One region of the Cytobacillus sp. QJM3NY_8 genome, then DNA from elsewhere that is predicted to be linked to it. Evidence: riboswitches for the same ligand, from Rfam matches in the RefSeq annotation. Region 1 holds a riboswitch; the other holds the start of a gene.

The links. A riboswitch is a leader RNA that binds a small molecule or an ion and turns the genes downstream of it on or off. The one in region 1 is predicted to bind preQ1.
Region 2: another riboswitch for preQ1. It lies ahead of queF (preQ(1) synthase); the one in region 1 lies ahead of queC (7-cyano-7-deazaguanine synthase QueC).

What each region holds. Positions count from the first base shown of each region.
Region 1 covers NZ_CM149681.1:2,610,849-2,625,641, forward strand. Annotated here, with positions in the region: gene AC0VZ9_RS13580 (AAA family ATPase) at 150-1,880, shown strand; gene AC0VZ9_RS13585 (ATP-binding protein) at 2,082-3,386, shown strand; gene AC0VZ9_RS13590 (lmo0937 family membrane protein) at 3,512-3,664, opposite strand; gene AC0VZ9_RS13595 (hypothetical protein) at 3,805-3,999, opposite strand; gene AC0VZ9_RS13600 (divergent polysaccharide deacetylase family protein) at 4,610-5,383, opposite strand; gene AC0VZ9_RS13605 (ABC transporter substrate-binding protein) at 5,470-6,543, opposite strand; gene AC0VZ9_RS13610 (ABC transporter permease) at 6,540-7,343, opposite strand; gene AC0VZ9_RS13615 (ABC transporter permease) at 7,343-8,146, opposite strand; gene AC0VZ9_RS13620 (ABC transporter ATP-binding protein) at 8,136-9,242, opposite strand; gene queE (7-carboxy-7-deazaguanine synthase QueE) at 9,390-10,121, opposite strand; gene queD (6-carboxytetrahydropterin synthase QueD) at 10,114-10,590, opposite strand; gene queC (7-cyano-7-deazaguanine synthase QueC) at 10,594-11,253, opposite strand; PreQ1 riboswitch class I at 11,306-11,348, opposite strand; gene AC0VZ9_RS13640 (hypothetical protein) at 11,501-11,629, shown strand; gene AC0VZ9_RS13645 (CBS domain-containing protein) at 11,679-12,401, opposite strand; gene pxpB (5-oxoprolinase subunit PxpB) at 12,738-13,448, shown strand; gene AC0VZ9_RS13655 (5-oxoprolinase subunit C family protein) at 13,445-14,455, shown strand; gene AC0VZ9_RS13660 (LamB/YcsF family protein) at 14,457-14,793, shown strand, end outside.
Region 2 covers NZ_CM149681.1:1,040,964-1,055,756, forward strand. Annotated here, with positions in the region: gene AC0VZ9_RS05525 (TldD/PmbA family protein) at 1-913, shown strand, start outside; gene AC0VZ9_RS05530 (GNAT family N-acetyltransferase) at 1,099-1,650, shown strand; gene AC0VZ9_RS05535 (hypothetical protein) at 1,708-1,989, shown strand; gene AC0VZ9_RS05540 (DUF3243 domain-containing protein) at 2,031-2,372, opposite strand; gene tatC (twin-arginine translocase subunit TatC) at 2,438-3,166, opposite strand; gene tatA (twin-arginine translocase TatA/TatE family subunit) at 3,181-3,399, opposite strand; gene AC0VZ9_RS05555 (GMC family oxidoreductase) at 3,492-5,201, opposite strand; gene AC0VZ9_RS05560 (gluconate 2-dehydrogenase subunit 3 family protein) at 5,229-5,993, opposite strand; gene AC0VZ9_RS05565 (5-formyltetrahydrofolate cyclo-ligase) at 6,467-7,192, shown strand; gene AC0VZ9_RS05570 (AhpC/TSA family protein) at 7,204-7,650, opposite strand; gene AC0VZ9_RS05575 (Bax inhibitor-1/YccA family protein) at 7,861-8,502, opposite strand; gene mscL (large conductance mechanosensitive channel protein MscL) at 8,569-8,943, opposite strand; PreQ1 riboswitch class I at 9,086-9,131, shown strand; gene queF (preQ(1) synthase) at 9,242-9,739, shown strand; gene AC0VZ9_RS05590 (YhdT family protein) at 9,898-10,188, shown strand; gene panF (sodium/pantothenate symporter) at 10,185-11,627, shown strand; gene AC0VZ9_RS05600 (hypothetical protein) at 11,900-13,096, shown strand; gene AC0VZ9_RS05605 (aminopeptidase) at 13,447-14,679, opposite strand.

The DNA of each region.
Region 1 (14,793 bases):
AATTGATGCACCTGGAATGCTGTTATAGCACAATTCCTCTAAGGAGATATTATTTTTCCATAATTTACAACGTTTAAAAAGTGTAAAACCCTGTAATTAACAATTCTTTTTCCTTATAATGTAGGTATGTTTAATGAGGAGGGAAATAGTTGAAATCACGTCTTAAGAAGCCTTCGACGATTGTTTCTATTGCATTGGTGATCACGGTGATTTTGGCGGCGGTTATTTGGACCGTACAAGCAGGAAAAAAGGATGTGACAGTCCCGTTTTCTTCTGTGGAAAAAATTATTGCCTCCCAGTATGGGAAGACTGTTGCAGTACAGGAATATAAAAATGGGAAACTGCTGATCACAGCCCCTGATGGCGAGTACATCTCCCATGTGCCCCCCAACAGTGAGATGGTTGATAAATTAGTAGAAACCTATAATATACAATATACGTTCGCAAACACAGGACCTTATACCCCTTGGATTCTGGGCGGTGTAGTCCTTTTGTTTATAGCCATTGGCATTTACCTGTTTAAGTCAGGAAAAGGCGGAATGGGCGCTACAAATACTATGAAGCAAAGTGTATCTAAGCCAAAGGCCCTTCCTTCCATTTCACTTGAGGATGTTGGCGGAATTCAGGAAGAAATGAAAGAGGAAATCATGCAGACTCTTTCAATTTTAAAAGAACCTGAGCGCTCCCTGAAGATGGGGATTAAGCCGCCAAAGGGAATTCTGTTATACGGGCCTCCTGGAACGGGGAAAACGTTGCTGGCTCAGGCAATCGCTAAAGAGCTTGGAGCAACTTTTTTCTCAACCAGCGGTTCCGGTTTTAATGAATTGTTCGTTGGTGTGGGAGCATCCCGTGTAAGAAATCTTTTCCAAAATGCCAGAAAGCATGCCCCTGCTGTTGTCTTCATTGACGAAGTAGATGCACTGGCAGGCAGAAGAAAGCAGCATGGCGGGGAAGAAAGTGAAAAAACATTAACTGAGCTGCTAGTTCAGCTTGACGGCGGACATTCCAATGATGGAATACTATTTATTGCAGCGACAAACAGGAAGGATATGCTCGATGAAGCCTTCCTCCGTCCTGGGCGTATTGACTTCTCCTTCAATGTCCCTCTTCCGGATACAAAGGGCCGAAGAGAGATTATCAATATTCACACGAAAAATAGATTACTTGCTGAGGATGTCATGACAACACTTGGCGATCTGGCAGAAAGCACTTCTGGATTCTCGGGAGCAGATCTTCATTCCCTTTTTGAAACGGCAAGCCGCAGAGCTGTCCGTAACGGCCAGGAAATTATCTCTAAGGATGATTTGGATTATGCGCTGGATCGGACCATTTTGGGAACTACCACCCGTGCATTGCAGGATCCCGGCACGAAGCAGCGGGTGGCCATACACGAAGCTGGCCATGCTTTAGTGGCTGCTTTAACAAAACCAGGATCCGTCCGAAAAGCAACCATCATTCCCCGAGGTGAAGCTCTTGGTTACGTGGCCCCCATTCAAAAAGAACTTCACTTATCGACAACAAGTGAATTGCTTGATCAAGTTGCCATGATTCTCGCTGGCGGTGTATCAGAACGAATGATTCTTGGCGAGCATAGCATTGGAGTAAGCGGTGACGTAAAACAAGCCAAGCATATCATTGAGCAAATGGTTGATACCGGGTTACTGGATAACGGCTTTGAGCTTACTTTTAACAAAGGTCAAAAAGAAGCAAAAATGCAGGATCTTTTCCAGAAAGCACTGGAAAGATGCGAATTGATCATCGCAAATCATCAGCCTCAATTTGAAACGCTGGTAGAGGCCCTTCTTGAAAAAGAAACTCTTGAAGGCAGTGAAGTCCAGAAGATTGTTGGAGAATTGAAGACTGAAATGGTACTGGCATGATGAGAAACCGGCCCACTATGGGCCGGTTTTTTATAATGGAACTGTGGGTCATTTGTAAATAATCAAATTAACCCATAATAATGTTATGTAAACAAATGGTTCTTTCATATAACCAGAATAAATAAATGTTCCCATATAAAGGATTCTTCCTTTCTTTTGTTTAATTACTAATATTACCTACATAATGGAGGAATGGTTCTTTTGTATGATTTTACAGCTGACTTGATTTTTCACTTTCTGATTATGATCATGATCCCTTTTATCCATAAAATCTCTTCTTATCGGGGGGATTACTGGAAGACTTCTGCCCCGCTTTTATCTGTTCTTTTTTTAGCACTTTTCCTCACTATGACTTTTCCTGTGGAAATTGCAGGCGGTCAGTTTTTTGACTTGAAATTTATTCCTGTTTTTGTCGCCTATTTTTACATTAAGCCCCTTGCAGGCTTCCTGACTATTTTTGCATTGATTTCTTTTAAGGTCTTTTTTTCACCAGGAGATATTTGGATTGCGCTTGTAAATTACACAATAATTTCTGTGCTCTTTTTCTATGCGTCAAAATTCTATAAAAAATGTACATTTAGGCAAAAACTCAGTATAGCAGTTGTATTTTATCTTCCCATTACGATAACCAGGTATGTTTTTTTCCTCCAAAAGGATATAAACGAAGACGCTGTATACTTACTATTGTTTTCAGCAGTTTCCATTATGACGCTTTCTATAATCATCTATTTGATTGAAATGAATCTGCTTCAGGAAAATATGATGGAAAAACTGAGAAATGCCGAAAAAATCAATGCGATCAGTCAGCTGGCTGCGTCAGTCGCCCATGAAATTAGGAATCCAATGACTACTGTAAGAGGTTTTCTGCAAATGCTTAAAAATGAAAAAAACCTGACTGCAGATCAAAAGACATTTATTAAAGTTTCTTTGGAAGAGCTGGACAGAACCAATCATATTATTAGTGATTTCCTCTCACTTGCACGCCCGGAAACTTCTGTTGCCAGTAAAGTTTCACTTTCCGGATTATTATTGGAGGTGGCTGATTTTATGCGGCCATATGGACTGATGACAAAGGTTGAAATAAGGACAAGTATTTTTGAAGGCATTTTTATCATGGGTAATCCGAATGAAATAAAGCAATTATTTATAAACTTAATGAAAAATAGTATAGAAGCCATGCCTGATGGCGGTATTCTAGAGGTTTCAGCATTCAAAAGAAATACTACAGCAGATATACAAATTAAAGATGAAGGTGTCGGAATGTCGAAAGAAAAGCTTCAAATGCTCGGTCAGCCCTATTACTCAACGAAAACAAAAGGAACCGGCTTAGGGTTAATGATATCTTTTGACATCATCAATCGTTTGAAAGGAAAATATTTAATAGAGAGCACACAGAATAAAGGAACCAGCTTTACTATTTCGCTGCCTCTATATTACTCGCCTGAAGAGATACGGCAGCCTTCTTTCCAGAACATGTCTGAAGGTCAGCATATGAATGAGCGTTAACTCCATATTCCCTGAATGGGAATCTTTCCGAAAATAAATGATCGCCAGCACAGGGTAGCTTAATCGTGATGGATCAAATACATTAACTTTAAAAAAAGCCTCCAAAATCTGAAGGCTTTTTTCATTTATCCTCTGCCGGATGCACGGCCTCTTATAAAGTTTACAACAAAGATGATCGCTGCTATTACCAGCAGTATATGAATGATGCCTCCTGCTACTTTAAATATTAATCCGAGTATCCATAATACAAGCAAAATACCTGCTATAGTCCAAAGCATGCAATTCACCCCTTCCTGTTGATTTAATATTTACATACCCCTAACAACCGGGACAAAATCATGAGTAAATGAAAAAAAACATTGCCGCACTTTTTACAGTTCTGACAATGTTATGTTTTGCAGTGGATGGATATTTTTATTCAGAGAGTATTGCATTTTCCAATTCTTTTGCAGCAGACCCGATTGGCAATTTCTTTTAATGAGGATGCTTCACCTTTTTTCAATTCCTTAAGCTTGTGATAAAACGTTTTCCATGCCTGCTCCCTTTTCTCAAAAGAAATAAATGCACCTTCTCTGTCCATTTCAACAGCAAAATCCATTAACATCTCAGGCATCTTTTTTCTCGGTCATTCTAACCCTTATCATTGTTACAATGATGTATCTCTTTTAAAAAGGTGCCGGACACCCATGCCACACAAGTTCAGTAAGATCATACAAAACCTTCCTGTATTCAGTGAAGTTTTGCTGCATCCTTTTTGCATCACTGCATATACTATATTCACGGTCGCCCACCTCTTCTAACATCGCTTCGTTGCGGGACTAACCAGACCGGAATGTGGGCGGCCACCTTTTAGGATTTAAGCCGTATTTAACCATTACACCGTTTTATTACACACCATGAACAAAGCTGCAAACCACACCAGGCTTGCAGCTTTTATTTATAGTAAATTATAAAATGGAACTGTGTGAATCACTCTGTGGAAAGATTGCATCTACCTCCAGCGCCTAGCCCCTCGGGTCATAAGCCAAATCACTCCAGAAATCAGGACAAGGAACGCTTCGTCATCGAATACATCGCCCGACCAAAGCTGCTTTGGAAGGTTTCCTGCGTGATTCGTCATATGCCTGTCGGACTTGCACAGGATGTGCCGGCTTCAACGTTCGCCACAGGACGTGGCGGTTTTTAGTTGACGTTTATCCTGATCAAGGAGCTTCCGCTTTAGTTCAAGGACCTTCGTCAATAAGTTCATAGCCTGGAATCAGTTCTGAGAGCGGCACTATTTCTGCTTTCTCTTTATAAACAGGTATATACTCTTTAAGCACATTAACCATCTTTGTACCTGTGATGCCGACATGGCCAATTGCGATAATGCGTTCATTTTTCACCAGTTTTTCTGCAAGTCTGTCAGCCTGTTTTGTAATATGGGCAGTAGTGTATATGTCATCGAAGAAAATATTGTTTTCTACGTATGGTACACCGATTTCTTTTGCCAGTTTGCCGACGACGCTTTTGCCGGTTGTTTTGCTGTCAAGATAAAATAATCCGTGTTCTTTGCATACTTTAAGGACAATTCTCATGACCCGCTCATTCTCAGTGGCTCTTGAACCCATATGGTGATTCATCCCGACCGCATGCGGCACTTCTTTGATGGCACTCTCTACCCTGCTGCGGATTTCTTCATCAGTTAAATCTGTTGTGATTGCCCCCGGACCAAGCCAGCTCCTCTTTCCTCTTTTCGGCTCCATTGGCATATGAACGATCACTTCATGTCCATTTTCACTTGCCAGTTCTGCATCTTCTTTTGTCGTTGGCATGAAAGGCATGATGGCAACTGTTAAGGTCACCGGAAGCTCCATCATTTCTGCTGTTCCCTTCATGTTGTTTCCCAGATCGTCAATGACAATCGCCAATTCAGGTTTTAGCGGGGCAGCACTTATGGAATTCCCTATACTTGCGAATGAAAAAATCAATAAAAATATACTGATGAATATTTTCATTTTCCATCCTCCTTTGGGCTAGCATTCCCTGATTATTTAAAACAGTTCCAATGCAAAAACTGCCAGGAATTGATCCTGGCAGAACTTTATTTTTTATGCATTTTAAATTCAAGGAAAAGCTCGTTATAATAAGCAAGCATTCTTTTTCCCAGGTTCTCATAAACCTCCAGCCGAGCTGTCATTTCTTCATCCGGATAGAATCGTTCATCTGAAATTGTTTCTTCGTCCATATATTTCAGCGCTTCTTTATTCGGCGTTGAATATCCAACGTATTCTGTATTTTGTGCCGCATTTTCCGGGTCAAGGATGAAATTCATAAACTGGTGGGCTGCTTCCGGGTTTTTGGCAGTCTTAGGGATGACCATATTATCAAACCAAAGATTGGAGCCTTCTTCCGGAAGTACATATTCCAGATTATCCTTCTCCCACATGAGTTCCTGAGCCGTGCCGGACCAGACCACCCCAATGCCGGCTTCATCATTTTCCATCAGCATTCTGATTTCATCACCGACAATGGCTTTAATGTTAGGAGTAAGACTATCGAGCATTTGTTTAGCTTCGACCAAATGGTCTCTATTTTTGTCATTCAGCGAATAATGGAGACTGTTGAGACCCATGCCCATTACTTCCCTTGCCCCATCTATCAGCAGGATCTGGTTCTTTAATTCAGGGTCCCATAAATCATTCCAGCTTGTGATTTTTTTATCTCCTAAAATATCGGTGTTATAAAGAATTCCGACAGTACCCCAGAAATAGGGAATTGAATATTCATTCCCGGGATCAAAAGGCAGGTCCATAAAACGCTGATCGATATATTTCAGGTTCGGAATTTTTGAATGATCAACCGGCAAAAGCAGGTCTTCCTCATTCATTTTTTCAATCGCATATTCAGATGGAACAGCAATATCATAAGCTGTGCCGCCCTGTTCAATTTTCGTCATCATCGCTTCATTGGAATCGAATGTCTCATAGATGACTTTTATGCCTGTTTCCTGTTCGAATTTGTCCACCAAGTCTGCATCTATATAGTCGCCCCAATTAAAAATGGTCAAAGTATTTCCGCTTGTGTAGCCCTGGGAGGAATTCAGCCCTGAAGCGATGTACAATAAGGCAAATGAAACAATTAATACGGCGGCGAGTGCCTGAACAAGCTTCTTCATTGCCTTACCCCCATTCCATTCGGCTTATCATTTCGTTTCGTAATAAAGTAATAGCCTATTACCAGAATGATTGTAAATAGGAAAAGCAAAGCAGATAAAGCATTAATATTTAAAGAAACTCCCCGTCTTGCCAGTGAATAAATCTCAACAGACAAAGTGGTAAAGCCGTTGCCTGTAACAAAGAAAGTTACCGCAAAATCATCCAGGGAATACGTCAGGGCCATAAAAAAGCCAGCGAAAATTCCAGGAGTAATATAAGGGAGAATGACTTTGGTCAGCACATCGAATCTGCTTGCCCCAAGATCCATGGCTGCATAAATCATGGACGTGCTCATTTCTTCTATTTTAGGCAAAACCATCAGCACAACAATCGGTACACTAAAGGCTATGTGAGCAAGCAAAACAGATACAAATCCAAGCTTAAGTCCGATCATTGTAAACAGAATCAAAAACGAGGCGCCTATAATGACATCCGGACTGACAATCAGCACATTATTCAGTGACAGGAGCGTATTTTTCACTCTGCGTTTTCTAGCATAGGCAATGGCTAGTCCTCCAGCCACTCCAATAATGGTCGAAATCGCTGCAGATAAAAGGGCAATAATAATGGTGTTAAGGACAATGATGAGTAATCGGGCATCAGCAAACAGCTCCCGATACCAATCCAGGGTGAAACCTTCGAATTGATACATGGTCCCTCCGCTGTTGAATGAATAAAATATCAAGTAAAAGATCGGGGCGTACAGGATGATAAAGATAAGTGCCAAATAAATCGCCGGCCATTTCCTGTTCTTTTTCATTATAGGATCCCCCGCTTTCTTCTGCCTGTCAGCACCATAATGAACACCATTGCGATAATCAGAAATACGGCAATGGTCGAGCCCATTCCCCAGTCCTGTGTCACAAGGAAATGCTGTTCAATAGCTGTTCCAAGAGTGATGACACGGTTTCCTGCAATCAGCCTTGTCAGCATGAATAATGACAGTGCAGGGATAAAGACGATCTGGCATCCCGATTTCACGCCATCAAGTGTCAAAGGAAAAATTACGCGTTTAAATGTTACCCAGGAAGACCCGCCTAAATCATTGCTGGCATCAAGAAGGGTTGGATTCAGTTCATTCAGAGAATTAAATATCGGCAAAATCATGAAAGGAAGAAAGATGTATACTGACACAAAGATAAAGCTGAAATCAGTGAACAGAATTTGCCTGCCCCCTATTCCCATTGCATCCAAAAAGCTATTCGCTGCACCATATGTTCCAAAGATACCCAGGAATGCATAGGCTTTTAAAAGCAAATTAATCCACGATGGCAGTATAATTAATAAGAGCCACAGCTGCTTATGTTTCGTCTTAGTAAGCAAATAAGCTGTCGGATAAGCGATCAGCAATGAAAATAACGTTATTAAAAAGGCATACCAAAAGGAGCTTAAAGTCATTTTTAAATAAACGGGTGTAAAGAACTTTCTATAATTCTCCAAAGTGAAGTGCCCTTCAATATCAAAAAACGAATAATACAGAACAAGAAGCAATGGCGCTACTACAAAGAGAGCAATCCAAAGGACATAAGGAATTAAATAAAAGTTGCGGGAATTAGTTCTCATGGCTTTCCTCTTCATAAGCTTCAAGACGCTTATCAAATTCCTCTTCTGTTTCCCCGTGCCTCATGACGTGTATTGCTTCGGGATCGAAATGAAGGCCAATTTGATCCCCGACTGTCGCCTTTTTCGTTGAATGGACCAGCCACTCATTGCCATCGCTGTCATAGCAGCTGATTTCATAATGGACTCCCCTAAAGAGCTGCGAGTCAACTTGTACCTTCAGTTTCCCATCTTCCGGTGCGGTAATAGCCAGGTCTTCAGGGCGGATGACGATCTCAACATCTTCGTTTGGCTCAAAGCCCCCATCAACACACTCAAATAATTTGCCGGCAAACTTCACCAGATAGTCTTGGATCATCGTTCCAGCAACGATATTTGATTCCCCAATAAAATCTGCTACAAAACGATTGATCGGCTCATCATAAATATCAGTAGGAGTTCCGCTTTGCTCGATGCTTCCGCTGTTAAGTACGAAAATTTCATCTGACATGGCTAATGCTTCTTCCTGGTCATGTGTGACGAAAATAAACGTAATGCCCAGATTTCTCTGCAGTTCCCTCAGCTCATATTGCATTTCGGTCCGCAGCTTTAAATCAAGTGCGGATAAAGGTTCATCAAGGAGAATAACCTCTGGTTCATTGACAATGGCACGCGCGATGGCAACACGCTGGCGCTGTCCACCTGACATTTCTTTGATTTCACGATTTTCGTAGCCTTCAAGGTTTACAAATCTTAGCGCTTCCTTTACTTTCCTCTCAATATCGGCATTCTTCATTTTTTTGATTTTTAAACCGAATGCAATATTTTCATACACATTCAAATGCGGAAATAGAGCGTAATCCTGAAAAACGGTGTTTACTTGCCTTTTGTTGGCTGGAACATTATTTATTATTCGCCCATTAAAATAAATGTCCCCTTCGGAAGGTTCAGTAAATCCGGCAATCAATCGCAATATGGTCGTTTTCCCGCAGCCCGATGGCCCTAAAAGGGTATAGAACTTCCCGCGCTCAATTTCAAAGCTGACATTTTTTAAAACTGGCGGATCATTATCATATCTTTTTGTAACGGAATTAAATCGAATAATGGTGTTATCTGTCATCTAACTCTCCCTATCTATAGAAATTTACAGCACTTATGTATTGTTAAGTTCAAACGTATAATATCATAAATTTCTCGGAATCTGTCATAAATTGTTGAACATCCTTTACAAAAAAAACCGCACCAATTGGTGCGGGATTAGCAGATACTACACTCCCCGCTTATTGCCCCATACATATGTATGCAGCTGCGGAAGTACTTTAACATCTGTCAAATCATTGTCATGTATCGTTTTTTCAATGAGCCAATCATATTTGTCAAGCAGTTTCTGCAATAAATTTCGGTCGTCAGCTGTAACAGTGTCATCATTTCCCACCTGCAGATTAAACGGAACACCGGGATAGCGCTTATGAATGTTTTTAGCATATTCATAATCCTTATCATCAAAAACAACAATCTTCAGTGAGACCTGCTGCTCTGCCTTTCTTTTGGTCTGAAGATTATTCACAATATAACCGAGCACATCGAAGTCTGTTTTCATGCCTGAGCTCGGCGGTTTTGGGGATAGGGTCAGTTCATCAATTTCATAAAACCAATCCTGCCAGCGGCTCCCCTGTGTTTCCAGGCAGATCTTAATTTTTTCTGCTTTGAGCAAAGAAATGAGTTCACTCAAATTTTTTAAAAGTGCAGGATTACCCCCGGATATGGTCACAAAGGAAAATCCATCCCCACCCAGCTCTTTAAGCTCTTTCCAAATTTCATCCGGTTCCATTTGGCGGATGCTGTCTTTCGCACTTCCATCCCAGGTAAAGGATGAATCACACCAGCTGCATGAATAATCACAGCCTGCTGTACGGACGAACATCGTTTTCTGGCCGATCACCATTCCTTCACCCTGAATGGTTGGTCCGAATATTTCGAGAACAGGAATCTTACTCAACCTCCATCCACTCCCTTCTTGCTTCCGCATAGCTTGTAGGAGTTTCAAAAAGGCGCACAAATTCTACTCTTGCACCAACATATTGCTCTTTTCTGTTTTGGAGGCTTTGTGCCATTTTTTCATAAATCCAGACAACCATATTCTCTGCTGTCGTATTCATTGGCGGCAGCGTTTCATTCAGATACTTGTGGTCAAGGAATATTTCAATTTCGTTTTTCCAAATTTTTTTAATGTCGCCGAAATCAATCATTAATCCTCTGTCATCCACGAATCCGCTTATGCCAAAAATCACCTTGTAGGTGTGCCCATGCAGGTTTTTGCATTTGCCTTCATAGCAATGCAGATGATGGGCTGAATCAAAAGTGAATTCCTTGCTGACCATTACACGCTTATGGTGGTATTTCAGCTGATCGGGTTTGATATCCTCATTTATCTTCTGCAGTTTATCAACAATCCTGAAACCGTACATGGCTTAAAGCTCCTCCTTTTCCTTGAGGTATTCTTCAAGGCCATTTTTCCTTAAATGGCATGCTGGACACTCACCGCAGCCATCAGCCGGAATTCCGTTATAGCATGTCAGTGTTTTCTCACGCACATAATCAAGGGCATTTAATTCATCTGCCAGCTTCCATGTCTCTGCTTTGTTGAGCCACATTAATGGTGTATGGATCACAAACTGTTCATCCATTGATAGATTAAGGGTGACATTCAATGATTTTATAAAAATATCCCTGCAGTCTGGGTAGCCGCTGAAATCTGTTTCACACACCCCGGTTATAATATGCTTTGCATTAATCTGACTGGCCAGCACACCAGCAAATGACAGGAATAAAAGGTTTCTCCCAGGCACAAATGTGGATGGAAGCCCGCCTTCCTCCCCATCCTTTACTTTAATCTCATCACGGGTTAGTGCATTTGGTGCCAGCTGATTCAATAGGGACATATCTAGAATGTGGTGCCTGATCCCCAGTTCTTTTGCTATTTGCTGTGCACATTCGATCTCCAGCTTATGACGCTGATTATAATTAAAAGTGACGGCTTCCACTTCTTCAAAACGTTCCTTTGCCCAGAATAAGCAAGTTGTACTATCCTGACCGCCACTGAACACAACGAGTGCTTTATCATTTTTCATATAAAAATTCTCCTTTAAATAGAAAAACAGGACCACTAAGAAAGCAGACCTGTTTTCCTTAGTTTTTTAAAGAGGGTAGCTAGAACCTCTACCGTGTACACGGATTTAGCTATTGAACTATCAGTTTATATTATCATCTTTATTGGCTTTTTAGAAGGCTTAAATTTATACAGTAAAAAAGTTTTATTATTCAAAATCGCGGGAAAGTAATAATGCAGCGCCAATTTCATAAGGAGGGACTGAAGCCATGATCAGGTTTACATCGACTTCACGCTATTCCTTTGGCATTGCAAAAAAAGGGACATTTATAAGAAGGTCTGCAGGAATGAATATTCAGGATAGGTCTACTCTGATGCGTCTGGGACTGCTGCAATAATCGGAACCGGCAAAAAAGGTGCAGCTATTGCTTGCACCTTTTTTGCGTTTTAATTTTCTGAATCGGCTTCCAGGAGGTCCCACGCTGTTATGATGCCTTTTGGTTTTTCAGTCGGCTTTCCGTTCTCGGTAACTATGATCCCTTCAAGCTTTTCATTTTTATTTCGGCAGTCCTCAAACATATCCTCTAATTCAAAGATAGATGTATGTTTGCCTGCAAACGAGATTTGATTCTTTGATTTCTTGCTGAAAAGCTCTTTAATTCTCACCTTTTTCAACTGGATTGTTTCTTCTGTAAAGTGCTCTGCCATCCATTTCACGATATCTGCCGAAGTTAATAGCCATGAGTATTCCTCTTTTCTCGAGTAAATGGGGAATTGGGAGTGTGAAAATTTATTAATTATGGCCAGTACATCCGTTAGCTTGCCATCTTCATAAAAATAAAATACCGGAGTTGCAGCTATGGAAAGTGCGGTTTTTGGCTTTTCAAAATGGCCGGCAATCCTTTCAATCTTTTCTACCGTCTCGAGATGAGGCTCCGCAATATAATAATCAAGGTCTATTTTTTCATGGACAATGGCATTTCGCAGCTTGGCAAACTGATGCAAATCATCTTCATATAATCGAATCAGCGAATGATTTTTCTGTATTTCTATAAGTTTATAAAATCTATCTGTTCTGGCGTTTTTAGCAGATTGTTTTAAGGCTTTGTGAATACGGTTAAAGGCAGCCTCAAATCTTTCTGATAAGTTCATTTCTAAATCTGCTTCCAATATGATCTCTCCCTAAATGGTGATGTACCTCCTCTATTCCCAAAATGATGGACAAACTAAACTTTGAAGATATTGGTACGCCTTCTAGCAGAATAATTTGCACAAATAGAATTTTCAGTCTATTATATAATATTATATTCTTCTGCTAAGGACATTGCATAAATATATAACATTACTAATAAATGTTTTTCATTCAAGCATTAGAAGACATGATTTTCCCTTTTTTCAGAAAGAATAATGAATGAAATTCTTTTGAATAAAAATGAAGATTTATTATTACCAAATAATATTTTATTCCTCAGTACAAACAAATTTACTGCGAAAGCTGGTGAAATGATGAGATACACCCTTCACCCATTAGGGGATGATGCTGTTCTTGTTGAGCTTGGGAAAGAAATCAGCAAGGAAACTCATCAGAAAGTTCAGTCGCTGACTGCCTTTCTTGAAAAGTACCCTCCCGAATGGATGATTGAATACATACCTGCTTACACAACTGTAACCATTTTTTATAATCCATTTAAGGCCTATCAGCTTTCAAATGGCCAGCTCCCGTTTAATTTCGTGTGTTCACTGATTAAACCGCTTATTGAAGAGATGACGGAAAATAATATGCCGGAACCTGAAATTGTTGAAATCCCGGTATGCTATGGAGGAGAATTTGGGCCGGATCTTGATTTTGTGGCAGAGCATAATGGGATTACCCCCGAAGAAGTTATTGAAATTCACTCCTCAGGCAGCTACCTGGTCTATATGATTGGATTTGCACCAGGATTCCCTTTTATTGGCGGAATGTCAGAACAAATTGCCGCACCAAGACGGGATACGCCGCGTCTAAAGATTCCTGAGAGAACAGTGGGGATTGCCGGGATGCAGACGGGTATTTACCCCATCGAGACGCCAGGCGGCTGGCAGCTGATTGGGCGTACTCCTGTTAAATTGTTTCGGCCGACGGATGACTCCCCTACCCTACTTAAAGCAGGCGACCAAATCAAATTCAAGCCAATCAGTCTGGAAGAATACCATCATTGGGAGGAGACGGAACAATGATTAACGTTTTAAAGCCTGGACTCCTTTCTAGCATTCAGGACCTGGGGAGAACCGGCTATCAAAAGTTTGGCGTGATTTCCAGCGGGGCCATGGACCCATTTTCACACCGGATGGCCAATCTGCTGGCTGGAAACGAAGAAAATGATCCTGTTTTAGAAATAACGATGATGGGTCCAATTTTAACATTTGAAAAAGATACCCTCATTTCGATTTGCGGCGGTGACCTTTCCCCTTCCATCAATGGCCAGCCTGTTCGGACATGGAGATCCGTTTTTGTGAAAAAAGGCAGTGAACTTAAATTCGGCCGGTGCCGTAAAGGGTGCCGAGCCTATCTGGCTGCTGCGGGCGGATTTGCCGTACCTGATGTAATGAACAGCAAATCCACCTACCTGCGTGCAGGAATTGGCGGTTATAAAGGCAGAGCATTAAAGTCAGGAGACCTGCTGGAAACCGGCAAACCTTCTCTCCAATCATTGAAAATAACGGAGTATTTGACAAAACAGATTCTTGATAGGACTTTTGTTGAAAACGACTGGGGTATTGCATCAGAACTCATACCGGACACAGCGGCAAATCCAGAAATCAGAATAACAAGGGGCCGCCAATTTGATTTATTTTCCGAAGCAAGCCAGGTTCAGCTTTTCAAACATGCCTTTGAAGTTACCTCACAATCGGACAGGATGGGATATAGACTGAAAGGCCCTGCTCTTTCGCTGTCAGAACATGCTGAGCAAATATCTGAAGCCGTAAATTTTGGTTCCATTCAAGTTCCTCCGGATGGAAATCCGATTGTATTGCTGGCTGACCGGCAAACAACTGGAGGTTATCCAAAAATTGGACAGGTTGCTGCTGTCGACCTCCCCCTTCTGGCGCAGGCCAAACCCGGAGACTCCTTAAGTTTTGCAGAAATATCAAATGAACAGGCGCAGCAGTTATTAATTAATAGAGAAATGAAATTAAGGGAATTAAAGCAAGGCATATTTTTAAAAACAAGAGGAGGAAATTAAGATGCACATTGTAGACATTAATTGTGATATGGGAGAAAGCTTTGGTTCATACAAGATGGGGAGCGATGAGGAAATACTTGATTATATTACTTCTGCCAATATTGCATGCGGCTTTCATGCCGGCGACCCTGCGACCATGCGAAAAACAGTTAAGATGGCACTTGAGAAGAATGTTGGCCTGGGTGTCCATCCGGGACTCCAGGATCTGCATGGATTCGGCCGGAGGGATATAAACATAACCCCTCAGGAAGCTTATGACTTAGTGGTCTATCAAATTGGTGCTTTGTATGCCTTTGTTAAATCTGAAGGCGGAAAGCTTCAGCATGTAAAACCGCACG
Region 2 (14,793 bases), 1.6 Mb from region 1:
GAGCGGTGAAACGGAAAGGGTTCTTCTCAACAGCAAAGGCCTGAATCTCAGCGAAAAGAACAATCATGCCGGCATTTATGTATCAGTTATCGTTAAGCAGGGAGATCTAGTGAAAAACGGTGAATACTCCAAGTTTACGAGAGACTTTTCCATCTTGAAGCCTGAGGAAATTGCCAAGCATGCAGTAGAAGAAGCCTTATCTCAGCTTAATGCCAGAAGTGCTGAAAGCAAGAAATATCCTGTATTATTGAGAAATGATGCTGCCAGCGCCCTCCTTCAGACATACATCCCTATCTTCTCAGCGGAAAATACTCAAAAAGGGCAATCGGCTTTAAAGGGCAAAACAGGGGAGATCATTGCGGCAGCGTCATTGAATATAGTGGATGATCCATTTTTAGAGGAAGGTCTGCTAAGCTCAAATTTCGACAGCGAAGGGGTCGCCACTGCCAGGAAAGATATTGTGAAAGACGGCAGACTTGTTACCTTGATGCATAACCGCAAAACGGCTCAAAAAGATGGTGTGGAATCGACGGGCAATGCTTACAAAGCTTCTTATAAGGGCGCTTTAACGGTAGCTCCAACGAACCTTCATGTCATTCCATCTGATCAAGGCTATGACGAGCTGTTATCATCGCTGTCAGAGGGCATAATCATAACCGAATTATCCGGCCTCCATTCCGGTGCCAACACCGTATCAGGGGACTTCTCCATTGCGGCTAATGGCTATTATGTCAAAGACGGTAAAGTGCAAAATGCAGTAAACCAAATGACGATTGCCGGAAACTTCTATGAGCTATTGAATAATATTGAAGCCATCGGCTCAGACCTGGAATTTTCGATGGGATTCATGGCCACAGGCTACATTGGTTCGCCATCTCTATTAATCAGGGAACTGGCTGTGACGGTTGAATAATTAAAAGATAATGGCACACTACTGTAATCGTGGTGTGCTTTCTTAATTGTGTGGGAATATTTAATTAAAAATACCTAGATATAAATAATAAGTTGCTGGATAAGCTGAAAAATCTTCTGGAAAAATAAAGGATATTCTTTCGAAGAATAGAAATATTGCTGTTAAACAAAAAAGGAGGCAATGAGATGGACCTAATTGAAACCAGCCGCCTAATTCTTCGCAGTCTTACCCTTGACGATGCACTCAAGGTAGAAGAATATGCCAGTGATTATGATGTGGCCAAAACAACACTAAATATTCCCCATCCCTATCCGGAAGGGGGAGCAAGGGAGTTTATTACAAGCATCCTGGAAGCAGAGAGAAAAGGTAAAATCGCGATTTTCGCCATAACGAAAAAAGAGGATAATAGCTTAATAGGACTCATCAATATTACAGGCACTAATGCAAACAGAAGAGCAGAAATCGGCTATTGGATCGGCAAGCCGTTCTGGGGGAAAGGTTATGGTACAGAGGCAGCCAGGGCAGTTATTAAATATGGATTCGAAGAGCTGAACCATAACCGCATTTATGCCCTTGCTTTTACAGACAATCCTGGGTCATGGAGGATTATGGAGAAGTCAGGAATGAAGCATGAAGGAATTTTGCGCCAGCATGTAATAAAAGACGGCAGGCCGGTAGACCTGACTTATTATGCGATATTGCTGGAGGAATATATAGGGGAAGGTTCAGCCATTTGAATCGCTGTCCGCATTATGTTTCAATGGAAGCAAATCATTTTTTATATGGAGGTTCATGTGCGGATCATTGCTTCCCATCCTTTTATAACAGTCAGCCGGAAGATCGATTGGAATCAGCAGCAATACATTGAAAAGGAACTTTATCTTCATTTATTTGAGGATCACATCCTTTCGCCAACGGATAAATTTCTCCTTGATGAAGTTTGGGATATGTCATACAGATCTTCCAATTGCGAAATTGGTTTTCTCTATCTTCATACCAATCGGGGGCTATTCTCTTTTCAAGTAAAGTCTAAGCCAAACCAGTTTATAAATCTTTATAGAAATCTGAAAAAGTAATAAAGCCGGAATTGTCATGCACAACAATTCCGGCTTTGTTATTAAGCCTGTTCGGCCAGTCGTACAAGCATATGGGCCAGCTTATGCTTCTCTTCATCATTGCCAGCTTTCCATAATTCTTTCAGAAGCTGTTCCTCGCGGTTTTTTGGCTCCACATTTTCAGCCAGGTAGCCAGCCACCTTTTCCGCTGTTACCGCAAGCTGTTCCTCATTTAATCCCAGCTTTTTGCCAAGCTCGATTCTTTCAGCCAGATAGCTTTTAAACTCGTCGAAATTGCTTAAAATATCTTCGGCCCTTTCATTTGACATTTTGTCCATTACATTCTTGATATTTTTTGTATCCAATTCACCATCTTGTTTGATTACATGATCCTGTTCATTCATTTAACAGACCTCCCAAAAGAACGTTTTCTTATTAAATATCCTTTTGGGGGCCAACCTAAACTTGTTTATATCTCGCTGGATGGAGATTCCTGAACAGCTTTCAATTTCTTGAATTTTAATTTTGACATAATAACGCCAATTTCATATAGCCCGATAAGGGGCACAAGGACAAGAATCTGTGAAAATAAATCAGGCGGTGTAATTAGAGCTGATACAACAGCCATGATCAAGTAAGCGTATTTTCGCATCGAGCTGAGCATGACTGGGGTAACAATGCCGATGGTTGTCAGAAACAATAACAGCAAAGGCACTTCAAACAGAAAACCAAAAGGAATGGTCGACATCAGCAGAAAAGAAAAATATTCCCTGGCAGTGATCATCATCGCAAAATGTGATTCACCCAATAGCATTAAAAACTGATAAATAGCAGGGAATATAATAAAAAAGCCGAAGCAAAGACCGCCGATAAAGCTGAAGAGAATAGCCGGAAAAAATATCAATGATACTTTGCTTTCTTTTTCCGTTAATGCGGGCCTCACAAATAGCCAGACCTGATATGAGATAAAAGGAAGCGAAAGCCCAAGGCTGATGCTTCCTGCAATTCCCGTGTACATCTTAATCACATCCAGCGGTCCAAGCATGACAAGCTCATGATCATTCGCGAGCATAGGGATCAGTCTGTTGATGAAAAACAGACAAAGGGCAAAGCTGGCTATAAAGAAAATCAGTGATCGAATCAGCACTTTTCTTAGATCTGTTAAATGCTCTACAAGGGTTTGTTCATCCGTTTTCAATCTAAACCCTCCTATTAAAGCGGTTTATCCTTCCGGTCAGCCGTTTCGATTGGACGTTTTTTTGAATCGGGTTCCTCATCATCACTCATAATTTCTCTGGCTGATTTCTTGAATTCTGATAAGGTCCTTCCAAAGGCAGACCCGATTTCCGGAAGCTTTTTAGGACCAAAGATAATTAAGGTAATAACAAGGATGATAATTAATCCGGGAATTCCGATATTTGAAAGCCCCATGATGTTCACTCCTTTTTGTGGATTTTTAAAAAGGTGAGTAAGTGCGCCTGCCCCCTTTGGTTTCGGGGGTGGGCAAGGCGCTTCCGCCTTTCTTATGCAAGCAGGCCGCCTTCTTTGCTGTATTTGATGATTCCTTCAGCAGCACGGTAGGCGAGTGCACCAACTGTTCCTGTCGGGTTATACCCTCCGTTGTGAGGAAAAGCGGATGCGCCAATGACAAATACATTTTCTGCATCCCACATCTGCAGATAGTTGTTTACAGCTGATGTTTCGGGCTCAGTCCCCATGATCACGCCGCCGGTATTGTGTGTTGTCTGATAAGGGACGATGTCATAGTGCTCCAGCTGCTGCCGGTCATTAATTTTTGATGGTCCCATCTCCTTCATGATGTTGTCGGTGATTTTTCCAATATAGTTATAAAGATTCTTATCCTGCTCGGTGAAATCGTATGTCAGGCGTAACAGCGGAAGCCCGTAGGCATCTTTATAAGAAGGGTCTAAGTCCATATAATTGTGCTGCACAGGCATGGATGCTCCCTGTGTCCCAATGCTTAAAGCCCTTGTGAAATACTTAATGGAATTCTCCTTGAACTTGCTGCCCCATTTCGGTGTATCAGTCGGAACCATATTATATTGAATCGGACGGTATCCTGATTGGTTGAGGGAAATGGAGCCCCCATGGATAAAGCCCAGATCCGAGTGGTCAAAATTGTCTCCATTGTAATCATCCACAGTAGCACCAAGAGCACCGGCACCCATGAATGTATTAAATTGTTCTTCATCAAAAAATCCAGCTGATCCGGGAAGGATCTGGTAGCAATAATTCTTTCCAATAACCCCTGACCCTGTGTCAGGATTGTATGGACGCCCCAGTTTTGATGTCAGCAGCAGGCGGGTGTTGTTCATGACATAGCTTGTCAGAATAACCATTTCTGCCGGCTGGATGAATTCTTCCTTCGTTTGCACATCCACATAGCGTACTCCAGTTGCTTTTTTGCCGTCGTGAATAATTTCTGTTACATTCGAAAAGTTGCGGATATCCACATTTCCAGTTTCTTTGGCAAACGGAATGACGGCAACGGTCGGATCTGCCTTGGCACCATATTCACAGCCGAAGCGTTCACAAAACGCACAATACTGACATGGAGCCAGCTTGGCGCCATATTGGTTTTCATATGCCTGGCTCATATTGCCGGATGGCATATGGTAAGGTTTCATTCCCAATGATTTCGCTGCCTCTTTAAATCTTGCTGTAATGGGTGTTTCCTTCATTGGAGGATTTGGGAATGGATTTGCTCTCTTTGGCCCTAGCTCACCTTCCTCACCGCCAATTCCTGCCGCCTTCTCAAATTCATAGAAATAAGGCTCCAATTCATCGTATGTAATGCCCCAATCCTGAACTTGAAGCCCCTTAATCTTTGCTTCTCCATATTTTTTAACCGTCTGTGATTTAATTTCGAAGTCATAAGGCAAAAAGCGGAAAGTATGGCCATTCCAGTGGACACCGGATCCTCCTAAGCCTTCACCAAGCAAAAAGGAACCAAGCTGACGCATCGGAAGAGCTCTTTCTTTCCCCTGGTTGCGGAAGGTAATCGTTTCTTTTGAAAGGTCCTGCATTAATTCATAGCGGATTCCATAGCGAAGTTCATCATGGACAACATAGTAGTCCTTGACACCGCGCTCTTTTCCCCGCTCCAGGCCGACCACTTTTAATCCCTGTTTCCCTAGTTCAGCCGCAATGATTCCGCCGGCCCATCCAACTCCTACAATGACGGCATCTGTTTTAGGCAATGTTTTAGCCATTTTTTATCACTTCCTTAAGAGATAGTTCTATTTCGTATATGAATGGAGGCTATTTGGTTCAATTTCCGCAAATTTTTCAGACTCAATCTGATTGATATAGCTCATCTGATGGCCAGGAAAGTCTTTCATTTTCCAGCCTTCCATATTCTTGTTTCCGGCATAGGCAGGATCTGCGTAAACGCCTTCAATAGTTGCTGCCCGGAGAATATTAAAAAATGTCCTGGAAGTAACACCCCGGAGCTCTACTTTATCCTCCTCAAAAGCGGTAAGGATTTCATCCTGCTGTTCACCCTCCAGTTCAGCGAAAGGCTTATTGAACTTATCATTGCTGTAGGTCTGCAGGGCAACAAGGCCGACATCAAAGACTTCATGCCGTTTTAAAGGGGACTGGTAACCCTGAAAGTTTGAGCCTGGGAAGAAAGGGCCCTGCATATATTCCCTTGTATTGTTTCCCCATGAGCCCGCAAGCTGGTGGTCAATAAAAAATGGAACATCCAAATCATTAGCGCCAGGGCCATTTTCATCCTTTGGATAAATTCTCTCAACGGCCGCCTGAAGGATTCCGAATATCTCGGGGTTTGTGAAATATAAAGGTGACTGCTGATAGGCAACCTGATCATGCCCGTTTGTATGGGCATTCTCTTCCGTTGCTGTACCGTCTTTATTCATGTTTGCGCCAATTAAGCCGCCAAGAATGCCGCCTCCTACCAAACCGCCGGCAACTAACCCGGAATTACGGATGAATCTCCTCCGGGACATGGTTGATTCTTGTTTTTGTTCATGTTCAGACATTTATCTAGAAACCTCCTTTTATTTGCCATTATGGTGAAAAAAATACATGTCTAAACAATGATCAGGAATTTTTTTAGCAGATAGGGAGAAAAGAAGAGGGGTTTTAGGGGATTTAAGGCATTAAAAAAGATGCAAACCGATTGGTCTGCACCTTTTTTAAGTCCGATGACGGACAACCTGAGGATTATGATTTGCATAGGGCCGAACCGATTTTAAATATATCGGTTATAGACGAGAGTGCCTTTCGTACGCTCTGCAAACCCTCCCTGGTTTCTTGCAATGCCAATGACGAACCTTGAAGTCGCTGTTACGCTTTTCATCGTCAACCAGTCCCTTCTGTTTTGTTATTGGCCTTGCATTATTTGTTTACCACGAGATCTTGACTTAAAACCTATTTCTTTTAAAAAATGAAGTTCTTTTTCTATTCAGTTTTATCCCTTATGGATAAAATAAAAGAAAGGAAGTGAAACGCAATGAATACGAAGAAAGAAATCCGTGAGTACATATGGAATTTTCTCGAGGAAAACAAGCTTGGACGCTTTCCGTTTCCTTTAAAAAATAGAATCCCCAATTTCAAAGGAGCTGAAAAAGCGGCTGCATTTGTTTTTACTATGCCTGAGTATAAAGAGGCTAAGGTAATTAAGGTAAATCCTGATTCTCCGCAGCTGCCGGTCCGTGCACAAATTTTGAAAGATGGAAAGACATTGCTGGTTCCAACTCCAAGGCTGAAAGCAGGATTTATTATGGTAAAGCCGGAATGGGTCCCAGCCGGGGAGGAGCGAAAAGTAGCGAGCCTTAAGCATATCCACTCATATGGTAAAGAAGTTCCTCTCACCGAATTGCCGAAAATTGATTTGTTTTTTGCCGGATCAGTGGGCCTTCACCGGGATGGGCGGCGTGTCGGAAAAGGGGAGGGCTATGCCGACCGTGAATATGCGATAATCAGAGAGCTGGGAAATCCAGAAATCCCTGTAATTGGAACAGTGAATAGCGCCCAGGTGATAGAGGAAGATATCCCGAGGGATCCATATGATCTGACTATCGACTGGATTGCCACTGAAAAGGAACTGATCAAAACCAACACGCCATATCCAAAACCAAACGGGATTCAATGGGATCTTGTAACGGAGAAGGAAATGGAAGAGATGCCGGTTTTGCGTGAAATATGGGAGTTAACAAAACGAAAGGCAGCCAAGTAATTGACTGCCTTTCAAGCTTTCACTTCGTCCATTTTCTTTAAAACATCAGCAATCTTTGCGTGATTTTCAGGGGATTCATCAATATGCTTCCATAAAATCTTTCCCTGTGGCGAGAAAAGCCATGTCCCGCCTTGAATGTAGACATTCTGGGTCTTCATGGATTTCGTGACAAATTCCTTCTGTTTTTCATTATCAGGGACAAACCCCTTCACTTTTCCTGTTATAAATCCAAATGCTGCTTTTGAAAGGAGCTTCCACTTTGGCATTGTTTTATGTCCCATTCCTCTATAAGCTTCCCGGGATGGATCGCCAAGGATTGGAAAAGGGAACGGGCCGAATTGCTCAAGGAATTGATTGATGAATGTTCCTTTAGAAGGAGCAATGACAATAACTTGAAAACCTCTGGCTTCCAATTCACTTATGCGCTCGCGCAACTGCGCAAGATATTCTCTGCACACCGGTCAGCCAAGATGGCGGACGAAAACAGCCATTGTATATTGGCCATTAATGGCCTGTTCAAGCGTAATATTTTTATCAGGATTTTGGGTTTCCAAAATATAATTCATTATTATCCCGCCTTTCGGATTTACTTCTGATCATACCTAATCTTTTTGAAGGAATAAAGAAATGAAGCTTGCACATAAAAAAACAGGAGTTCGCACTCCTGTTTAGTCCCTGCTCCCCAAAATTCCAAAAATACGAAGAATATTAATGAACAGGTTAATAAAATCAAGGTATAGGTTAAGAGCCATTAAAGGCACTTCTTCCGGTGAAACTCCATAATGCTTCATGCGGTTGAAATCGAATAGCACATATCCGCTGAATACAAGCACTCCGATGAAGGAGAATGCCAGCATCGCGTTAGAGCTTAACGGCCAGAAGATGCTGAAAATAGAGATTGCAATAAGGGCAAGCAATGCTGCCATCAGCATGCCGCCAAGAAAAGATAAATCCCGCTTGGTTGTCGTAGCGTATACAGCCAGGCCTGTAAACACAACCGTTGTCGCTGCAAGTGCGACCAGTACGGGGTTCGGGCCAATGGCAGCCAGGTAATGGGCAACAATCGGATAGGTCGTCATCCCTGAAATAAATGTAAATACATAAAGGAATGGATACCCGATGGCCTTTTTGCGGCGAAGCAGGAAAGCGAAAAGCAGCATTCCGAGTTCAAGAATCATGAGCGGCAAAAACAGGGCTGGAGGGACGAAAACACCCGCCATCGTTCCGATAAAAGCAATACCCAATGATAAGGCGAATGCCCGTAAAACAGAAGGCAAATAACTATTATTTGCGGTTTGCTGTACATACATTTGTTTCATTTCTCCCCTAAAATCATTTGTATATGTATATACGTCAGAACTATTATATAAGTTTCATCATTTATTGGTTTTTAAAAGGTCTCTTATCTCCGTTAATAGCTCAACGTTTTTATCCACAGCTGGTGCAGGTGTTGCTTCTTCTTTCTTTTTAAAACGATTGTTGATAATCCTGATAAAGATGAAAATAGAGAATGCCACGATGAAGAAATCAACCACATTCTGTATGAATAAACCGTATTTGACCTCAGCTCCTCCAACTTTTACCATCAGATTCGTAAAGTTTACTCCGCCCATCAGCAATCCAACAAGCGGCATGATGATATCATCTACAAGAGAAGATACAATCTTTCCGAAGGCAGCTCCGATAACAACCCCGACAGCCAAATCAAGCACATTTCCCTTCAGGGCAAATTTTTTAAACTCATTCCACATAACATGTCACCTTTCTAAGAAAATTAACGTAATTATACTATAGAAGAATAAATGAAAACCAGATAAAGAAGCCCCTATTGACAGAAACAGGCTTTTTCTCTATAGTAACAATGACAATTATATTTCGAATATTCCCGTGTGAGCGGGAGAGGTTCATAGCTTCACCCTCTATAAAAAACTATGGCTTTGATTATAATAATCAACCATATCCATAAGAGGATATGGTTTTTATTTTTTAAGCTGTACTTTTTGGACCTCTTCTTAGGATCAGCGGGATCGTATAAAGGGAGGCTTTTTTATGTCAGGAAGAAAAGATGAGGAATTAACGGATATTACGCTATTGGGAAATCAGGGTACAAAATATCTTTTTGAATACTCGCCTGATATTCTGGAGGCTTTTGACAATAAGCATCCAAACCGCGATTATTTTGTAAAGTTTAATTGCCCTGAGTTTACGAGTCTTTGCCCGAAAACAGGACAGCCAGATTTTGCGACCATCTATATCAGCTATATTCCGGATCAGAAAATGGTAGAGAGCAAGTCATTAAAGCTATATCTTTTCAGCTTTAGAAATCATGGCGATTTCCATGAAGACTGCATGAACATCATTATGAACGACCTTATTGAATTAATGGACCCGCGCTATATTGAGGTTTGGGGCAAATTTACGCCACGTGGCGGAATCTCCATTGATCCGTATTGCAACTACGGCAAGCCGGGGACGAAATATGAAAAAATGGCAGAATACCGTTTAATGAACCATGACCTTTACCCGGAGACAATTGACAATCGTTAAGATCCTAGCTTGCTTAAAGTGAAATTTTAAAATAATATCAAAAAGGCAGAGCAATCTGCTTTTTTTGTTGCAGAAAATATACATAAGTGGGATTATATTCAGGGAATATTCTGTATTTTATGGTACGTTACTATAATAAAGCTCTGAAGGGGGACAAAATGAAGAAAGGCATACATAAAAAAGATCCGCACTTTAAAATCGCAGAGAGAGAGGCGTGGATTGGCATTGGTCTGGTGCTCTTCAATTTTGTATGGTGGTATGGGTTTGCCTATGGGATGGGGTCTGGGCCTGCTGGTGAGTATACATATATTTGGGGGTTGCCTGCCTGGTTTTTCTGGAGCTGCGCAGCAGGATTTGCCGTAATGGTGATTCTGGTAACTGCAGCTGTTAAGTTCCTGTTTAAAGAAGTGCCGTTTGAAGAAAACGGGGAAGGGGGAGAATCTGAATGAATTGGCAGGTAATTTTTCCTCTTCTCATCTTTTTAATTATTATTTTTCTCGTAGGCTTATGGTCCAGCAGAAAGATTGATACCGGGAGTTCGTTCCTGCAGGATTATTTTCTTGGGGGAAGGCAGCTTGGCGGTTTTATTCTGGCTATGACGATGATTGCAACCTACGGAAGTGCCAGCAGTTTCATTGGAGGTCCCGGCGTTGCTTACACACAGGGGCTTGGCTGGGTGCTGCTTGCGATGTCACAGGTTGTCACAGGTTATTTCGTTCTCATGGTGCTGGGGAAAAAGTTTGCCATCACAGCAAGAAAGTATAATGCTGTGACGCTCATCGATTTTCTAAAAGAACGATATAACAGCAGATGGGTTGTCTGGCTATCCTCTCTCAGCATCATTATTTTCCTTTTTTCTGCCATGGCTGCCCAATGGGTTGGCGGAGCAAGATTAATTGAGTCACTGACAGGATTAAGCTATTTGTCTGCTTTATTCATTTTTGCGGCTTCTGTTATGGTCTACGTGGTTATCGGCGGCTTCCGTGCTGTTGCCGTAACGGATGCTGTCCAAGGCGGAATCATGTTCATCGGCACCATGATCCTTCTGGTTGCTGTTATTGTGGCAGGTGGAGGAATACCGAATATTATCAGCGACCTGTCTTCAGAAAATCCGAATCTGATTACACCGTTTGGCTTTGATGGCGGATTGACTCCTTTATATGTATCCTCATTCTGGATTCTGGTGGGAGTTGGAGTTGTAGGCCTTCCTCAGGTCGCAGTGAGGGCCATGTCATATAAAAATGCCAGAGCCATGCACAGGGCCATTATAATCGGAACAATAGTAGTCGGCTTTATCATGCTTGGCATGCATTTAATTGGCGTATTTGCCCGTCCTATTCTGCCGGGGATTGAAGTGGGAGATAAAGTTATGCCGTTGATTGCCATGGAAGTTCTTCCTCCATGGCTTGCGGGAATTGTACTGGCTGCACCGATGGCTGCCATCATGTCAACAGTGGATTCCCTGCTCCTCCTGGTCAGCTCGGCGATTGTGAAAGATGTCTATATTAATTACATTAAGCCTGATGCCAAAGAAGCTGCCATAAAGAAACTGAGTTTTGCGGTTACAGCCCTGCTTGGAATTCTGGTTTGCATCATGGCTCTCAGTCCGCCCGATTTGCTGATCTGGCTGAATCTCTTTTCTTTTGGGGGACTGGAAGCAGCATTCATATGGCCAGTTGTGCTGGGCCTATATTGGGCTAAGGGAAATAGATATGGGGCTGTGGCCTCGATGATAACCGGAACTGCTTCGTATATTTTATTCCATACTTTTTATCCAAATGCATTAGGCATGAATACAGTCGTATTGCCTATTGCTTTGTCACTTGCTGCATACGTATCTGTAAGTCTATTGACCGAAAAACATGCATCGGCACCAGCAGAAATATAAGCATTAGGCTCCGGAAACTATTCCGGGGCCTCTTGTCTCTTACTGTAAAACGCTGATAAATAGGGCATATGGCGTTTTATTCAACCGTGTAAGTAAAGCAGGAGAAGAGTCATATATAAAGGAAACGGGAGGAAACCCTTGTTTTTGTAAAAAAATGAGCATATTGATAGGTTTGTAGAAACGATCCCTATTTGTTACACTTAATTAGTTGAAACGTAATTGTAACATTTGACTTTAAATGGAAATGTTTTTATAACATTAGGGAGAATATAATGAAAAATTTAATAAATATGATCATGATTGCCATGCTGTCATCCGTTATAGCAGGATGTTCAAATGAAATAAATGCATCTTTAAATACAGAAGAAATAAAATTTGAAAAAGAAGATAAAGTGGAAGCTGAACAGAATACATCAGCTGTACAAGAGGTCGGGAAAGAGAAAAAAGATACTGTTTGGCTTGAAGGCAAGTCACTATTCCAGGTGGACGCAACAGATGGAAAAATGAAATATACAGTTTATCTATATGCTGAAGATGAAAGAAGAACCATTCTGGAAGAGGACAGTGCGAAAGGGAAGAAAGGCGATTCTTATTTTACAGGACATTACTCAGTTTACCTGGCTGAGAAAGGGTCGAAAGAGGCTTATAGACAGGAAGATTTGAATAACAGTGCTGAATTGTCATTTAACCCTTCGAAGGAGCAGGTTTACACTCAGAAAATGAGGAATAAAACCATCATTTCGATTTTTCAGTCCAAGGGGGAAAATGCGGTTAAGGGCCAGCTGCTGGCGATTAAAGATGGAGAAGTGCTTAAAATCAATACAGAAAAAGAAGTGGTCACTTCCTCCAAAGCGAAAATAAAAAATATTAATCAGAAGTATCTTCAAACTGCCCAAAATAAGAATGATAGATGGGTTATTTCAACATGGCTATTTAATGAAGAAACCCTTTCGATGAGCCTGCATGACCGAATAGAGCTGAACAAAGAAGATCATTCTGATATCGACTGGATGAATCTGTGGTTAAAAGAGGAAGCCCTATACTATCCTTTTAAAAACCTGGCACTCAGCGTGGATGCCATTGAAAAAGCCAAACAGGGAATTCCGCTCGGAAGCCCTTATCCAATTGGCACAAACATATCTGAAATTAAGAAGTCAGATCCAAATTATATTAAGGAAGGGTTTGAAAATGGAAGCCCTTTTGTCATGTACCCTGAAATCAGCTATTATTTTGAACGGGAAACCGGAAATGTAACCGCAATTTCTATTCCTGGACAGCGGGTGAGAACTTTCATTGACGAGATTACTGCTATGTTTGGCACTCCTCTTGAAGTAAGGGAAGAGGTGCTGTCAGGTAAAACCATTTCCACCTACCTGGCAGATAAATATTCCATCGAATTCATTTCTGATTTAGAAGGAAACGTTAGTGAAATAGTATTGATGAAAACAAAAAACCATGCGGCACATTGACCGCATGATTTTTTTGTAAAATAACAAAGTATTATACTTTGAACTTCAAGAACCGTCTAGCGCAAGCAGCCTACCCCCTCAGGGTCACAAGCTTGTCTAGCTCCGGCTCCTAGGGACTCGGGGTCATAAGCCATTTCCTTTCAGAAGGAATAACGCCTTCTTACAGGAACCGTCTTATGCCTGTCGTCCCTGGGCAGTCGCCTCCACATTTCGGGCAAGCCACCCAAAAGGCAAAGGACGCCTTTCCGGGAGGCTCGTCTTGTGCTTGAGGCCCACAGGATGTGGGTCATGCAGACGTTGCCACAGGACGTGGCGTACTTAGTCTGCGTTCCGGGCAATGCGGTTCCGCTTTAAAATGCCCAATCACCTTTCCTGAACACGGGTTCAGCGTTGCCGTCTTCAGTAATTCCATCGATATCCATTTCAGCGGAGCCGATCATGAAGTCAACATGTGTTAAGCTTTCGTTCAAGCCGTTTTCAGCCAGTTCTTCACTGGACATTTTCTTGCCGCCTTCAATGCAGAATGCATACGCACTGCCGATCGCAAGGTGGTTTGAAGCATTTTCATCAAATAAAGTATTATAGAAAAGCAGGTTGGACTGTGAAATTGGCGAGTTGAAAGGAACCAGAGCCACTTCACCAAGATAGTGGGAGCCTTCATCTGTCTCAACAAGCTGCTTAAGAATCTCTTCGCCTTCTTCGGCCTTCACATCGATAATACGGCCGTTTTCAAATGTCAGGCTGAATTTGTCGATGATATTTCCGCCATAGCTTAAAGGTTTTGTGCTGGAAACCGTGCCGTTAACACCTGTCTTGTAAGGTACCGTAAATACTTCTTCAGTTGGCATGTTAGCCATGAATTCGTGTCCCTGTTCATTTATGCTGCCTGCCCCCACCCATAAGTGGCCTTTTGGAAGCTCGATTGTCAGGTCTGTACCTGGAGCTTTATAATGAAGCTTCTGATATCGCTTGCTGTTCAAATAATCCACTTTTTCATGAAGTGTTTCATCATGCTTTTTCCAGGCTTCAACCGGGTTATCCAAATCAGCGCGAGTTGCTTTGAATATAGCTTCCCAAAGCATATCCACACGTGATTCTTCCGGTGCGTCAGGGAATACCATGTTTGCCCAGGCTTTAGATGGAGCTGCAATGACTGTCCAGCTTACTTTATCGGACTGGATGAATTTGCGGTATTTTGCCAGCGCCTGTCCTGCAGCTTTCTGGAAGCTTGAGATTCGTTCTGATTTCACGCCTTTCAGCAAATCAGGGCTTGCCGAAACGATTGACATGAATGCCGCACCCTTTTCAGCTAAATCTTCGACTTCCTTCGCACGCCATTCAGGGTATTCGGAGAAAGACTCATCCGGTGCCAAGTCGTACTTTGTGCGAGTGACCGCATCATCGCTCCAGTTCACAACTACGTTATGAGCTCCTGCTTCATAGGCCTTTTTAACAATTGTACGAACCAGTTCAGCTGCATCAAGCGTTGTGTTAATTACAAGCGTCTGTCCCTTTTGTACGTTTACACCAACTTTTACGGCAAGCTCTGCGTATTTCTCTAAATTCGTTTGAAAATGACTCATTATGTATTCTCCTTTGTCAGAATCTTCATTTTCATTGTAGCTGTTCTGTTCGCAAAAAGAAACCTATTGAATTGAAATTCGTGCTCGAGAACCTTGGGTCTCCATCTATGGACG